3 regions of the Nonomuraea marmarensis genome follow, and region 1 is predicted to be linked to each of the others. Evidence: riboswitches for the same ligand, from Rfam matches in the RefSeq annotation. Region 1 holds a riboswitch; each other region holds the start of a gene.
What was found. A riboswitch is a leader RNA that binds a small molecule or an ion and turns the genes downstream of it on or off. The one in region 1 is predicted to bind cyclic di-AMP.
Positions count from the first base shown of each region.

Region 2: another riboswitch for cyclic di-AMP. It lies ahead of ACFLIM_RS15700 (C40 family peptidase); the one in region 1 lies ahead of ACFLIM_RS23370 (CHAP domain-containing protein).
Region 3: another riboswitch for cyclic di-AMP. It lies ahead of ACFLIM_RS00590 (glycoside hydrolase family 25 protein); the one in region 1 lies ahead of ACFLIM_RS23370 (CHAP domain-containing protein).

Region 1 covers NZ_JBICRM010000014.1:34,554-39,713, reverse strand. The annotation lists gene ACFLIM_RS23380 (aldo/keto reductase) at 20-841, shown strand; gene ACFLIM_RS23375 (Gfo/Idh/MocA family protein) at 862-1,815, shown strand; cyclic di-AMP (ydaO/yuaA leader) riboswitch at 1,932-2,068, shown strand; gene ACFLIM_RS23370 (CHAP domain-containing protein) at 2,081-2,749, shown strand; gene ACFLIM_RS23365 (YoaK family protein) at 2,890-3,609, shown strand; gene ACFLIM_RS23360 (YciI family protein) at 3,773-4,213, shown strand; gene ACFLIM_RS23355 (RNA polymerase sigma factor) at 4,372-5,160, shown strand, end outside.
Region 2 covers NZ_JBICRM010000008.1:190,443-195,602, reverse strand. The annotation lists gene ACFLIM_RS15710 (branched-chain amino acid aminotransferase) at 1-921, opposite strand, end outside; gene ACFLIM_RS15705 (3-isopropylmalate dehydrogenase) at 1,119-2,165, opposite strand; cyclic di-AMP (ydaO/yuaA leader) riboswitch at 2,266-2,405, shown strand; gene ACFLIM_RS15700 (C40 family peptidase) at 2,433-2,990, shown strand; gene ACFLIM_RS15695 (class I SAM-dependent methyltransferase) at 3,045-3,860, shown strand; gene serA (phosphoglycerate dehydrogenase) at 4,281-5,160, opposite strand, start outside.
Region 3 covers NZ_JBICRM010000001.1:108,885-114,044, forward strand. The annotation lists gene ACFLIM_RS00575 (MFS transporter) at 1-352, shown strand, start outside; gene ACFLIM_RS00580 (B3/B4 domain-containing protein) at 388-1,119, shown strand; gene ACFLIM_RS00585 (DUF488 domain-containing protein) at 1,135-1,485, opposite strand; gene ACFLIM_RS00590 (glycoside hydrolase family 25 protein) at 1,523-2,251, opposite strand; cyclic di-AMP (ydaO/yuaA leader) riboswitch at 2,264-2,410, opposite strand; gene glnA (type I glutamate--ammonia ligase) at 2,772-4,196, opposite strand; gene ACFLIM_RS00600 (hypothetical protein) at 4,289-5,160, opposite strand, start outside.

The DNA.
Region 1 (5,160 bases):
GACATGAACAATGGAGGGTATGAACTCGCTCATGCTCAACACCGACGGCGTGCAGATCCCGCAGCTGGGCTTCGGCGTCTGGCAGGTCCCCGCCGACGAGGCCGAGCAGGCCGTGGCGACCGCGCTGAAGGCCGGCTACCGGCACGTCGACACCGCCGCCGCCTATGACAACGAAGAGGGTGTGGGGCGGGCCGTGCGCGCCAGCGGGCTGCCGCGCCAGAAGGTGTTCGTCACCACCAAGTTGTGGAACGCCGACCACACCCGCGCGGCGGAGGCCTTCGACGAATGCCTGGCCAGGCTGGGCCTGGACTATGTCGACCTGTTCCTCATCCACTGGCCGGTGCCCGGGCAGGGCAGGTACGTGCAGGCGTGGAAGGAGATGGAGAAGATCTACCGCGACGGGCGGGCGAAGGCCATTGGCACGTCCAACTTCACCGTCTCGACGCTCACCCGGCTGATGGACGAGGCCGACATCACGCCGTCCATCAACCAGATCGAGCTGCACCCGTACCTGCAGCAGCGGGAGCTGCGGGCCTTCCACGAGGCCAACGGCATCCTCACCGAGGCGTGGAGCCCGCTCGGGCAGGGCAAGGGGCTGCTCGGGGACCCGGCGCTGGCGGTGCTGTCGGCCAAGTACGGCAAGACCCCCGCGCAGATCGTGCTCCGCTGGCACCTGCAGCTCGGCAACGTGGTCATCCCCAAGTCCGTGACCCCGTCGCGGATCGCCGAGAACATCGAGGTTTTCGACTTCATCCTCGACGCCGAGGACATGGCCGCCATCGGCGCGATGAACAAGGGCCGGCGCATCGGGCCTGACCCCGACACGTTCAACATGACCTGATAGGTCTATGCTCCTCCCCCGTGCGGGATTTTGCGTGGGGAATTGCGGCAACGGGCGGTATCGCCCGTACGGTCGGGGCGGCCATCGTGGCCGAGCCGGGGATGCGGGTGGCCGCCGTCGGGTCCAGGGTGTTGAGCCGGGCGCAGTCCCTGGCCGCCGCGCTGGGGGCGGAGTCGGCGTACGACTCCTATGAGCGGCTGTGCGCCGACCCGGCGGTGGACGCGATCTACGTGGCGACGCCGCACGCCCAGCACCTGGAGGTGGCCGAGGCGGCGATCGCCGCGGGCAAGGCCGTGTTGTGCGAGAAGCCCCTCGCCGCGACCGTGGCCGACGCGGAGAAGATGGTACGCCTGGCGCGCGAGGCACGGGTGTTCCTGATGGAAGCCATGTGGATGCGGTTCAACCCGCTCATCCAGCGCGTCGCGGCCGATCCGCGCTTCGGAGACCTCCGCTCGGTGCAGGCGTCCTTCGGCTTCACCCTCCCCTACGACCCCGCGCACCGCCTGTGGGCGCCGGAGCTGGGCGGCGGGGCCCTGCTCGACCTGGGGATCTACCCGTTCGGGCTGGCCCAGCTGCTCCTCGGCCTGCCCGCTGACCTGCGCGTCACCGGCTCCCTGGCGCCCAACGGGGTGGACGCGGAGGCGGCCGGGGTGTTGCTCTACCCCGGCGGCAGGCGGGCTCTCGTGGAGACCTCGTTGCTGGGGAATTACCCGAACAACGCCACCGTTGTCGGCACGGGCATGCGGGCGGACATCCAGGCGCCGTTCTGGGCGCCGCAGCAGATTTTACTTTCCGGGCCCTCCATGGAGCCGGAGGAGCATCTGCTCGATCCGGCGGACAACGGATACGCCGGAGAGTTGCGCGAAGTCCGCGCCGCCACGGCCGAAGGCAGGACCGAATCCTCGATCATGCCCCTTGACGAGTCCCTCGCGATGATGGGGCTGCTGGCCAACGCCCGGACGCAACTCGGCTAAGTGGGCTTTATCCAGTTGTAATCCACTTGCCGCATGTATTACCTTATGAGGCATATCAGGGCAGATGTCCGATTTTTCGGGCAATGTCCAACCATCGTACGAACGATCACAGGACGGTCCTGTGACCGCTGAATCCGCCTCAGGGCGGAACCGGGGACCCAGGTCCTTGGGGTGAATCGGCACTCCGGTGCCGTAGGGCAGCTTCCACGTCCGAACCCGTCAGCTAACCCGGTAAGCGGCATGGAAGCAAGGAGTAACCCCCTCGATGGCAAAACACTGTTTCAGCCGTACCTCGAAGACCAACATCGCTCGCGCCCTGCTCGGCGCCACCGTCATCGCCTCGGCCCTCGGCGGCCAGGCTGCCGTGGCCAGCGCCGACACGGCGCAGCGGCCGGCCGCCGTCGCCGACCACGACATCAAGTCCGGGCAGGCCAAGGTCAACGTCACCGCCGCCCAGGTCCTGGCCGTCGCCAAGTCCCAGGTCGGCACCTCGGAGAACGCCGCCGGTGGCGGCACCAAGTACCAGGACTGGTACGCCGCCTCGCCGCGAGCCGCCGAGACCGTCGCCCGCGACGGCGGGACCAGGACCGACTACCTGAACGGCGCCTGGTGCGCGATGTTCGTCTCCTGGGTCGGCAACCAGAGCGGCGCCCACTCGCAGATCGGCGCGGACGCCTACACCGTCGCCTACGCCAAGTGGTTCGAGGGCACCCACCGCTTCGGCACCGTCGCCAAGCCCGGCGCCGTCGTCTTCTTCGCCTGGAACGGCGGCAAGGACCTCACCGACATCCGGCACGTCGGGTTCGTGGTGAAGGACAACCAGAACGGCACCATCTCCACGATCGAGGGCAACACCGGCAACGGCAAGGTCGAGGAGCGCGTCCGTCCGAAGTCGGATGTCGTCGGCTACGGCTATCCGGAGTACGCCGCCTGAGCCTGACGGGCTCCTGGCCTTCCAGCCGCGAACGAGCGCGCGTCCCGCACGGGACGTGCGCTCGCCGCGTTCCCGGGCCCTGAGGTGGGCGGTCTGACCCGCTTTGCGGAGACAGCGTCGTCTGGCGGCATGGTTTGCGGGTGCGGCGCGACGGTTACGAGTACCGCGTGAGGCGCGCGTTGCGGTGGGTCGCCGACGCGTTGTTCCCCCGCGGCGCGAACCGGCACGACGTCCTGCCTGCCCTGCTGATCCTGCTGACCATCGTGACCGGCCTCGTCGACGCCGTCAGCTTCCTCGGCCTGAACCGGGTCTTCGTCGCCAACATGACCGGCAACGTGGTCTTCCTCGGCTTCGCCCTGGCCGGAGAGCCCCAGCTGTCGGTATGGGCCCCGCCGCTGGCCGTCGCCGGCTTCACCGCCGGGGCATGGAGCGCGGGACGCCTGGCCCGGCGGATGCGGAACGCGCGGCGGGAGTTCGTCGCCCTCACCGCCGCGCACGCGCTCCTCGTCGCCGCCGCCCTCGTCGTGGCTCAGGTGGCCGGTCACCGGGACGCCATGGCGCAGGCGCCGCTCATCGGCCTGCTCGCCTACGGCATGGGCGTGCAGAACGCGACCGTGCGCAGGCTGGGAGTGCCCGACATGATCACCACCAACGTCCTCACCACCATCCTCACCGGCCTGGCCGCCGATCCGCCGATGTGGGCGGCCTGGCGCCGGGCCGTGTCGGTCGTCGCGATGTTCGCCGGCGCGCTGGCCGGCGCCGTGCTGTACCTGAAAGCCGGTCCGGTGCCGCCGCTGGCGGTGGCCTTGGCCCTGCTCGCGGCCGTCACCGTCGCGGCCCGCCCGCCGAAGGCTCGATGACCCTCCTGAGCGACCGCCTTTACGTTGTAGATTTCTCGGCAACCGGTGCCGCCCGGCTCTTCACGAAATAGATTTCCGGCGGACGTGTCGATCCGCCACGGAGTCGTTCGACGCGTTGATGAGACCGGCCGCGGCCGGTGCGGACGAAAGGGAGACGACTTCGATGAAGTTCATGATCGTGGGCAAGGCCAACGCGGACACCGAGGCCGGGGTGCTGCCCAGCCAGGAGCTGGTCGACAACATGCACGCCTACAACGAGTCGCTGGCCAAGGCGGGGGTGCTGCTGGCCGGCGAAGGGCTCTACCCGAGCTCGCACGGGGCCCAGATCGCCTACAGCGGCGGCAAGGCGAGCGTGATCGACGGGCCGTTCGCCGAGGCCAAGGAGCTCATCGCCGGGTTCTGGCTGATCCAGGTGAAGTCCAGGGAGGAGGCCATCGAGTGGGCCCTGCGCGTCCCGGTGCCGCCGGGGCATGACGGGATCGGGCTGGATGTGTGGCGGGTGTTCGACGCCTCGGACGTACCGGACGAGTCGCTGCCGCAGGAGGCGCGCGAGCGCGAAGAGGCCCTCCGCGAGCGCCTCGGCGCCGACCGCCCCAACGGCTGACCTTACGACCGCCGCCCGCTCGGCTCCGGCCGCGTGACCGCCGGCCGTCAGGCCATCATCCGACCGGGCACTGCCCGTTCGGCCGGACGGGCGGCGGCCGTCCGGACCGGGGGCGTGGGTTGCGGGGCGGGGGTTTGTGCTGGTCTCATGGGCCGGTGATGGCTTCCGACACGCACCGCGCGATCGAGGCGGTATGGCGGATCGAGGCGGCCCGGCTCATCGCCGGGCTGGCCCGGCTGGTGCGCGACGTCGGCCTCGCCGAGGAGCTGGCGCAGGACGCGCTGGTGGCCGCCCTGGAGCAGTGGCCGGAGTCCGGTGTGCCGCGCAACCCCGGCGCCTGGCTGATGACCGTGTCCAAACGCCGCGCCATCGACCTGATCCGCAGGAACGAACGCCTCGAACGCAACCTTGTCGAGCTCGGCCACCGCCTCGAGAACGAGGAGGAGCCGCCCGAGGTCGACGAGATCGAGGACGACCTGCTGCGGCTGGTGTTCACGGCCTGCCATCCCGCGCTGTCCGTGGAGGCGCGGGTGGCGCTGACGCTGCGCGTGCTCGGCGGCCTGACCACCGACGAGATCGCGCGGGCGTTCCTGGTCTCGGAGCCCACCGTGGCCCAGCGGATCGTACGCGCCAAGCGCACGCTGGCCGACAAGCAGGTCCCGTTCGAGGTGCCCCAGGGCGCCGAGCTGGCGGGCCGGCTGTCGTCCGTCCTGGAGGTCATCTACCTGATCTTCAACGAAGGCTATTCGGCGACGGCCGGAGACGACTGGATGCGCCCCGCCCTGTGCGAGGACGCCCTCAGGCTGGGCCGGGTGTTGGCAGGCCTGATGCCCAAGGAACCCGAGGTACACGGGCTGGTCGCCCTCATGGAGATCCAAGCCTCAAGATCGGCCGCCCGGGTAGGGCCGTCGGGCGAGCCGATCCTGCTCCTGGAGCAGAACCGGGCC
Region 2 (5,160 bases), on a different contig from region 1:
GAACACCTCCGTGAGCTCTCCCGCCTCGGACGCCGACTGCCACTCCTCGATCGAGAGGAGCCGCTCCTCGGTCTCCAGGCCCAGGTCCCCGGCCAGCTCCAGGATCGAGTCCCTGGTGATGCCGGGCAGCAGGGTGCCGGTGAGGGCGGGGGTGACGAGCTTGTCGCGGAAGACGAAGAACAGGTTCATGCCGCCCATCTCCTCGACGTACCTGTGCTCGTGGGCGTCCAGCCACACCACCTGGTCGCAGCCGTTCTGCACCGCCTGCCGCTGCGCGACGAACGCCGCCGCGTAGTTGCCGCCACACTTCGCGAAGCCCGTGCCGCCGGGGGCGGCCCGCGTGTACTCCGTGGACAACCAGACCGAGACGGGCTTGATCCCACCCGTGAAGTACGAGGCCGCGGGCGAGGCGATGACCATGTACTTGTACGACTTCGACGGGTAGTTCACCCCGAGGCCCGCCTGGGTGGCGATCATGAAGGGCCGCAGGTAGAGGCTGTGGCCCTCGGTCGTGGGCACCCACGCCCTGTCTGTCTCGACGAGGAGCTCCAGCGAGTCCACGAACGTCTCCTCCGGCAGCTCGGGCATGGCCATGCGGCCGGCCGAGCGGTTGAAGCGGGCGGCGTTCGCGTACGGGCGGAATGTCACGATCGAGCCGGTGATCTGCCGATACGCCTTGAGACCCTCGAACAGCTCCTGCGCGTAGTGGAAGACCGAGGTGGCCGGGTCGAGCGAGAGCGGCCCGTACGGCCTGAGCGTGGCGTCATGCCACCCCTGCCCCTCGGTGTAGTCGATCGAGATCATGTGATCCGTGAAGGTCTGCCCGAAACCGGGGTCCGCCAGCACCTGCTCCCGCTCGGCCGCGGTGCGAGCGTGGTCGGATAGCTGCACGTCGAAGCTGAGCTTCTCAGCGATGGTCATGACGGCGGTCCTTCTCTCTGAGATGTCTGACAAGGCTTGGGGCGTACGCGAACACTGCCCGGGAGCAGTATTCGTACTTCCTATTGTCTCGCTATATGAGAACGTCGGTGCCCGATGGGCTGGTTCGGCCGTTTGGACGCGAAAAAGCGCCTGGCAGTCCTCCTCGGACCACCAGGCGCGTTCGGGGCTAGGCGGTCCTAGCCGGATACTCGCGCGGTGATGTCGTCGCCGATCTCGTGGGTGGTGCGGCCCGCCCAGCCGGCCAGCCGGTCGACGATGTCGTCGGCGACCGCCTGCTCGACCTTGGCCGCCTCGGTGTGCAGGCCGAGGTGGTCGAGGAGCATGGCGACCGACAGGATGGTCGCGGTCGGGTCGGCCTTGCCCTGCCCGGCGATGTCGGGGGCGCTGCCGTGCACCGGCTCGAACATGCTGGGCGCGGTGCGCTCGGGGTTGATGTTGCCGCTGGCCGCCAGGCCGATGCCGCCGGCGATGGCCGCGCCGAGGTCGGTGATGATGTCGCCGAACAGGTTGTCGGTGACCACCACGTCGAACCGCTCGGGCTGGCTCACGAAGAACATCGAGGCCGCGTCGATGTGGCTGTAATCGGTCGTGACCTCGGGGAACTCCTCCGCCACCCGGTTGACCGTGCGCTGCCACAGGTCGCCGGCGTAGGTGAGGACGTTGGTCTTGTGGACGAGCGTCAGCTTCTTGCGCGGCCGCGACTTGGCCTTCTCGAACGCGAAACGCACCACGCGCTCGACGCCGTAGGCGGTGTTGAGCGACTCCTGGGTGGCGATCTCGTGGGGCGTGCCGCGCCGCATGACGCCGCCGGTGCCCGCGTAGAGGCCCTCGGTGCCCTCGCGGACGACGATCATGTCGATGTCCTCGGCGGGCGTGTCGGCCAGCGGGGTCTCCACGCCGGGGAACAGCTTGACCGGCCGCAGGTTGACGTAGTGGTCGAACTCGAACCGCAGTCGGAGTAGCAGGTCGCGCTCGAGCACGCCCGGCGGCACGCTGGGGTCGCCCACGGCGCCGAGCAGGATCGCGTCGTAGCCGCGCAGCTCCTGGAGCACCGCGTCCGGCAGCGTCTCACCGGTGCGGTGATAGCGCGCGGCGCCCAGGTCGTAGTGCGTGGGCTCGATCTTCGTGCCTACGGCCTCCAGGACCTTGAGTCCTTCGGCTACGACCTCGGTGCCGATGCCATCCCCAGGGATGACGGCCAGGCGGATGTTACGCGACTCCATGGGCGGTACCTTACCGGCTCGTCTCGACTGACGAACACAGCATCTCATTTTTCGGACGTCCGGTTTTGCGGTGGTTTACAACCCTTTGACCGTTTCGTTAGAGTCCGACAAGCCTAATCCACGCAGCGTCGCGTGGAGCCGGGGACCCACCTCCCCCATGGGGCGAATCGGCATCCGCCGTAGGGCTGCTTCCAAGCCCGAGCCCGTCAGCTAACCCGGTAGGCCGCATGGAAGGACAGTCCGCTGTCTCGCATCGCCATTTTCCTGGTGGCAGCCGCCGCCGGCCTCACTCTGGCCACCCCAGCCCACGCCACCTCCCCCCAACCCACCTCCCACGATGGACCGACCACCCTGACCGGCCCCCAGGTCAAACGCATCCAGCAGAAGCAGGCGCCCACGCCCGCCTGGAAGGTCGCCCTCGACTTCGCCCTGCACAAGCGCGGCATCCCGTACGTCTGGGGCGGGACCAGCGACCAGGGGTACGACTGCTCCGGGCTCATGCTCAGGGCCTACGAGGACGCGGGGATCGAGTTGCCGCGTACCGCGGCGGAGCAGTACAACGCGTTCTCCAGGAAGATCTCCTGGGATCACCTCAAGCCCGGCGACCTGGTCTTCTTCAGCAATCTCGGGCACGTGGGGATGATCTCCAAACCCGGTTACATGGTGCACGCGCCCCACACCGGGGACGTGGTCAAGGAGGAGAAGCTCTCGGACTGGCGCAGGGACGCGTTCGTGGGCGCCGTACGGCCCGACCCCAAGGGCGTACGACTCTGGTCCGAGCAACGCCGCACCCCTCCCCCGTCGATGCTCACCGCCATCCTCTGACCAGGAAAGCGGCCCCGCGAGCCGTCGCGGGGCCGCTGCCGTAGCGTGGTGTGTATGCCACCCGAGAAGGTGCACCTCACCGGGGAGAAGGCCACGCTCCTCGCCACCCTGTACGGCAGGGCGCTCGACGCGAGATCGCGGCAGCCGATCCTCGGCGACGAGCTGGCCGCGGAGGCGGTCGAGCGGATCGACCACGACTTCACCAAGACGGGGATCACCACCCGCACCGCCCCGGCGGTCGCGCTCAGGGCCCGGTTCATCGACAACTGGGCCAGGGAGTTCCTGGCCCGGCAGCCGGCGGCCACCGTGCTCCACCTGGGCTGCGGGCTCGACACCCGCGTCCACCGGCTGGCCCCGCCGCCCACCGTGCGCTGGTACGACGTGGACTACCCCGAGGTCATCGACCTGCGTGGCCGCCTGTTCCCCGAGCGGCCCGGCTACTCCATGATCGGCTCATCGGTCACCGACCTGAAATGGCTGGAGCAGGTCCCCGACGACGCTCCCGTGCTGGTCGTCGCCGAGGGCCTGCTCTACTACCTCGACCCCGCCGAGGGCCAGGGGCTCCTGCGGGCGATCGTGGACCGGTTTCCCAGCGGCCAGTTCGTCTTCGACGCGCTCAGCTCGTTCGGACTCCGGCTGCAGAAGCTCAACAAGCCTGTCCAGAAGGCCGGGGCCACGCTCTACTGGGGGATCGACGGCCCACAGGATCTGGAGAAGATCCATCCGAGGTTGCGCTGCGTCGACGCGGTGAGCGCGTTCGACATCGACGGGTTCGACCGGTTGTCGATCCCGCACCGGGTCTCGGCCTGGATCGTCAAGGCTCTGCCGGGGATGAAGCGGACGGCCGTGTTCTACCGGCTGGAATTCTGAGGCGCGCCGCCGTTGTCCCGGCGGTCCAGCGCGGTCTGCAGGGCCTCGGCGGCCTCGTCCTCGTGCTCCTCGGCACGGTTCCAGACATACATCTCGTACATGTGACTCATCTCGTTTCGCGGGCGCGTTCCACTGGGAAGTCGGATCCCGGTCGCGAACCCGACCGGGCCTGATCTCGTGGTCCGGATCACGGACCGGACGAAAGGGGCTTACTGGCCGACGCAACGCCGCTCACCGCGGCGAGTCGTCGACCTGCCCTAACAGGCCCCGCCGCGGCAGGTAATAAGTACGAGAACCTGGCGCATTTCCAACAACAGTACCCGAGCCATCTCGTTGGATGTCCTAGTATCTCGCATCCTGAGACAACAAAAAGGCCGCCACCCGGAACGATCCAGGTGGCGGCCCCTACAAACCGAAAGGTCAGTCCTCCAGGTCCACCGAGCGGCCGCTCTCAGCGCCGATCTCGGCCACGATCTGCTCGATCACGTCGGCCGGGATCGCCGAGTCGACGGTCAGCGCGATGAGCGCCTTGCCGCCCTTGACGTCGCGGGCCACCTGCATCGAGGCGATGTTGATGCCGTGCTCGCCGAGGAGCCGGCCGACCACGCCGACGATGCCGGGACGGTCGGTGTAGGTGAAGAACGCCAGGTGGGCCGTCGGCTCGATCTCCATCTCGTAGCCGTTGACCTCGACGATCTTCGTGATCTGGCGAGGGCCGGAGAGCGTACCCGAGACCGAGACCTGGCGGCCGTCGGCGAGCAGGCCGCGCACGGTCACCACGTTGCGCCAGTCGGGGCTCTCGGAGCTGGTCACCAGCTCGACGGTGACGCCGCGGTCCTTGGCCAGCAGCGGCGCGTTGACGTAGGTGACCTGCTCCTCGATCACGCCGGCGAACACGCCCTTGAGCGCCGCCAGCTCGATCACCCGCACGTCGTGGGAGGCGATCTCGCCGCGCACCTCGACGTCGAGCTTGGTGGCGACCTCGCCGGCCAGCGCGGTGAACACCCGGCCCAGCTTCTCCGCCAGCGGCAGGCCAGGCTTGACGTCCTCGGCCACCGCCCCGCCCTGCACGTTGACGGCGTCGGGTACGAACTCGCCCGCGAGCGCCAGCTTCACGCTGCGCGCGACCTGGGTGCCGGCCTTCTCCTGGGCCTCGTGCGTGGAGGCGCCCAGGTGCGGCGTGACGACGACCTGGTCCAGCTCGAACAGGGGGCTGTCGGTGCACGGCTCCTTGGCGAACACGTCGAGACCCGCCCCCGCGACGCGCCCCTCCTTGATCGCCGAGTAGAGCGCGCCCTCG
Region 3 (5,160 bases), on a different contig from region 1:
CGGTCCCCGGCCGCCGATCCTCGGGGGTCTCGCCCTGCTCGCGATCGGCCTGACGGGCGTCGCCCTCACCGACGTTCTGGCGCCCTGGCTGGTGGTGATGGGCTTCGGGTTGTCGTTCGTGCTGCCCGCGTTGATGGCGGGCATGGTCAACAGCGCTCCGCCGGGCACGGCGGGCACGGCGGGAGGCGTCCTGAACGCGTTCCGCCAGGTCGGCGCCACCCTCGGCGTGGCGGTCATGGGCGTCATCGGCCGGCCCCTGCTGGCGGCGGCCATCCTGACGGCGGTGACCTGCGCCTGCTACGCGCTGGCCGCCCGCCGCGCCCGCGCCGCCAACCCCGCCATCCCCGCCTGACCCGGAGGCGAGGATGCGGGTATCGTGATCGGCCCGTGCTCCCCGGCCGCGATGACGAGGTGACCATGTATTTCCAGCATTCCGATGCCATCTGGCGGGACTTTCCCGAGCTGGCGCCCGGGTTGATCTTCGCGCCGGGCATCTCCACGGACGTCTCCGTCGACGACCGGCTCGCCCGGTTCGGCGAGATCGCCGCCAAGAGGCTCGCCATCGCATCGGAAGGCGAGCTGCCGGAGATCCAGGCGTGGCGGCGGGCGTTCTCGAAGATGGGCCTCAAGCCGACCCGATATCGGTGCGCCTCGGAGTCGCTGCTGCGCCGCTTCAGGAAAGAGGGATCTCTGCCGCGCCTGCATCCCGTGATCGACCTGTGCAACGCGGTCTCCATCGCGTACGCCATCCCGGTGGCAGTGTTCGACGCCTCCCGGATCTCGGAGTATGTGGAAGTGCGGCATGCGGCGGGCGACGAGACATACCTGACCTTCTCCGGCGAGACGGAGCACCCGCCGGCCGGGGAGGTCATCTTCGCGGACGCCCTCGGGAACGCGCATGCCCGCCGCTGGACCAACCGCCAGAGCGGCTATTCGGCCATCCGCGACACGACCACCGACGTCCTGATCGTCGCGGAGGCGCTGCACGACACGGCGCGGCAGGACATCGAGTCCCTCACGGCCACGCTCTCCGACGAGCTGAGCACCCTCTGGCCCGTCACCCCGAAGTCCGCGATCCTGGCCCCGTCCGCGCCCCGGTTCGAGTTCGCGGGGACGTGAGGCCGTAGGAGATCCCTAGCGGGCGCGCTGAAGATGGTCCCGCAGCACCACAGCCTGGTTGTGCTCGGTGTCCTTGGCCGAGTAGAGCAGCGTCACCGGCCCCTTCTCGGCGGCGGCGAGCAACGGTTCGACCGTCTCGGGGTGCTCGGCGAGCTCGGCCCGATAACGCTCGGCGAACTCGGCGAACCGCTCGGGCCGGTGGCCGAACCACTGGCGCAGCTCCTTCGACGGCGCGACGTCCGGCAGCCATCCGTCGAGCCGCAGGTCGTCCTTGCGCACTCCCCGAGGCCACACACGGTCGACGAGGAACACCGCGCCGCGGGCAGGCGCGTGATCGTAGACACGCTGGATGACGATCGGTCCCATGACCGGTTCCTACCCAACCACCTCGTGGCCCGCCCGGTCAGGCGGACTGGCGGCCCAGGTGGCGCAGCTGGTCAGGGGTCAGTACGGAGACGTCCTGGTCGACGGGGTAGTCGGAGTACTGGTGGATGGTCCAGGACTTCCAGTCGGCGGGCGGGGTCACCATCCCCTTGGCCTTGCCGTAGTGGGCGACCCACAACGGATATTCGGACAGGCCCTTGCCGTAGATGTTGGCGAAGCGCCAGCCGCTGTAGAACATCGGGGTGATCCCGGTCTTGGCCTTCACGTGCGACAGCCACGCCTTTTCCCAGGCGTTGACCTCGGCGACGGACTTGCCGTCGGTCGTCTCCATGTCGAGGACCAGCAGGTCCCCGCTCTTGGCGGGCTGGGCGTTCACCACGGACAGGAAGTGGTCGGCCTCGGCGATGGGGTTGTTGCGGGGGTGGCCGTAGTGGTAGGCCCCGCGTACGATGCCCTTCTTGCCCAGCTCCCGCCAGTGCCTGGCGAAGGCGGCGTCGGTGAAGGTCATGCCCTCGGTGGCCTTGATGATGCCGAACTGGGCCGGGCTGGCGTTCCAGTCGTACAGCGGCTGGTAGTTGGAGACGTCCTGGCCGTAGGTGAGCGGCTCCTGCTCCTGCACGGCCGCGTGCGCCGGGCCATGCTCGGCGGTCGACGCGATCGCCGGGCCGGTCACGCTCGCCAGTGTGGTGGCCCCGGCCAGGAGAGCGCCGGCGGCAGAGAGGCTGAGCCGTTTGGAGAGATCGAGCATGGGGGATTTGACTCCTTGCTTCCATGTCGCCTACCGGGTTAGCTGACGGGTTCGGGCTTGGAAGTGCCCTACGGGCGCAGCCTGGGCTGGCGTCCGATTCACCCCGGGATAAAGGCGGGTCCCCGGCTCCGTGATGTGCGGATTCGGCCTGTCAACGATGCGGCAACGATCCGGCGAGTGCTCGCCAAAACGTGGGCCGTAATGCTGAAAAAGGTATATATGCCCCCATAATCATTGCAAGTGGGGCAAATCCCCTCGCAATGTACGCGTACTCGCGTAAACCCTGAATCGCCGTACCTGTAGGGATTTCAGGGCTTTGGCAAAATCTTCGGCGCGGTACGCGAGCCCGGGACCGGGGGACATTCGTGACCTCTCCGCTCGTGGCGGGAGGTGCCGGTGGGGTTCACGGTGATCGGCTCTCGACCGGCGCTTTCAGTCTTGGTGACTTTCTCGTGGCAACCGAAAGGCCATCGACCGTGCCCTCAACGGGACAGCCGATGGCCTTTTACGGGCTACGGGATCAGATGTCGTAATAGAGCTCGAACTCGTGCGGGTGCGGCCGCAGCCGGATCGGGTCGACCTCGTTCTCCCGCTTGTACGCCACCCACGTCTCGATCAGGTCCGGCGTGAACACGCCGCCCTCGAGCAGGTAGTCGTGGTCCTCCTCCAGCGCCGTGAGCACCTCGGGCAGCGAGCCGGGCACCTGCGGCACCTGGCGGGCCTCCTCCGGCGGCAGCTCGTAGAGGTCCTTGTCGACCGGCTCCGGCGGCTCGATCTTGTTGCGGATGCCGTCGATGCCCGCCATCAGCATCGCCGAGAAGGCGAAGTACGGGTTGCACGACGGGTCCGGCACCCGGAACTCGATGCGCTTGGCCTTCGGGTTGGAGCCCGTGATCGGGATGCGTACGCAGGCCGAGCGGTTGCGCTGGGAGTAGACCAGGTTGACCGGGGCCTCGTAGCCGGGGACCAGGCGGTGGTAGGAGTTGACCGTCGGGTTGGTGAAGGCCAGCAGCGACGGCGCGTGCCTGAGCAGGCCGCCGATGTAGTAGCGGGCCGTGTCGGACAACCCCGCGTAGCCGACCTCGTCGTAGAAGAGCGGCGAGCCGTCCTTCCAGAGCGACTGGTGGCAGTGCATGCCGGAGCCGTTGTCGCCGAAGAGCGGCTTGGGCATGAACGTGACCGTGTGGCCGAATTCGAGCGCGGTGCTCTTGATGATGTACTTGTAGAGCATCAGGTTGTCGGCCGTCTTGAGCAGCGTGCCGAACTTGAAGTCGATCTCCGCCTGACCCGCGGTGCCGACCTCGTGGTGCTGCATCTCGACGTCGATGCCGCACTCGATGAGGTTGCGGACCATCTCCGAGCGCAGGTCGGTGAAGTGGTCCATCGGCGGCACGGGGAAGTAGCCGCCCTTGTAGCGCGGCTTGTAGCCGAGGTTGCCGCCCTCGGTCGCCTTGCCGGTGTTCCAGGCGCCCTCGATGGAGTCGATGTAGTAGTAGCCGGCGTGCTGCTTCGTCTCGAAGCGCACGTCGTCGAAGATATAGAACTCGGCCTCGGGGCCGAAGTAGACCGTGTCGGCGATGCCGGTGCCCCTGAGGTAGTCCTCGGCCTTGCGCGCGACGTTGCGCGGGTCGCGGCTGTAGGCCTCGCCGGTCAGCGGGTCGTGCACGAAGAAGTTCAGATTGAGCGTCTTGTGCTGGCGGAACGGGTCCACCACGGCGCTGGTCGGGTCGGGCAGCAGCAGCATGTCGGACTCGTGGATCGCTTGGAATCCGCGGATCGACGAGCCGTCGAACATGAGTCCGTCTGTGAAGACGCTCGCGCCGAAGTTCTCAACCGGGAAGGTGAAGTGGTGAGTCGTCCCCGGCAGGTCTGTGAACCTGACATCGACGAACTGCACCCCTTCGTCACTGATGAACTTCAGGACGTCGTCGGCGGAGTTGAACACTCTCGAACCTCCCTGGGACTGGCCATCATGCCGACGTTAGGCCGTGGCCGTTTCCGAATGGTGTCTCGTTTGTTTCACACATGTTACGTAGGTCAGGTGCCCTGCGACGCCTCGCAGCCGTCGTCGCTGCTCGGCTCGTCGTCCAGAACGTAGGGATCTGAGGGTGGTCCGGTGGCACCCACCTTGTCCTCAGGCGAATCCTCGTAGTAGGGGTGAATGAACCCGTCCTCCACGTCGCAGCGGGCGGGCGTCGCGCTCGCACCCCACCCGTCCACCCAGACGACGAGCCGGCCGGACTCGCGGTACAACTGCACGCTTCCGGTGGGATGGGTGACGAGCCTGACGGTGGTGGCGGGCTGGCCGGGGCGGTGCACCGCGTAGACGACCAGGTGGTTCAGCTTCACCTCGACCCCGCGCAGGCCGTCTTCCCGGAACGTGCCCAGCGTGGCCTGTCCTCTCACCTTGATGACCTCGGTGGTGAGCTCGGCCGTCTTCGGGGCGAAGCTGTTCACCATGGGCCGGTTGGGCTCCTTCGAGTCGTCCAGGTCATCGCGGAACCAGTCGCGTTGCTCGCGGTCCAGCAACTTGGCGAAGGCGTCCGGATCTCCGCCCAGCAGCGTCTTCTTGTCGAGGTAGGCGGCGGCCAGCAGCTCGCGCGTCCGCTCCAGCCCCTTGGCCACGTCCTTCTTCGACAACCCGCCCAGCGCCTTCGCCTCCGGCAGCACGAACCCGTCGATCCCGTCGGCGTAGTCCTCGGCCGGGGACCCGGCGAACGGGCTCACCACCTCCGCCGGCGCCGCGACCACCGGTGTGGTCTCCTCGGCCATAGCAACCACCGGCGTGGTCTCTTCGGGCACCGCGCCCGAGGGGGCGAGCAGGTCGGGCCGGAACATGACCACCACGCCCGCGGCGGCGATCAGCGCCGTGATCGTGGCCATCGCGAGCCAGGCCCGCCCGACCCGCC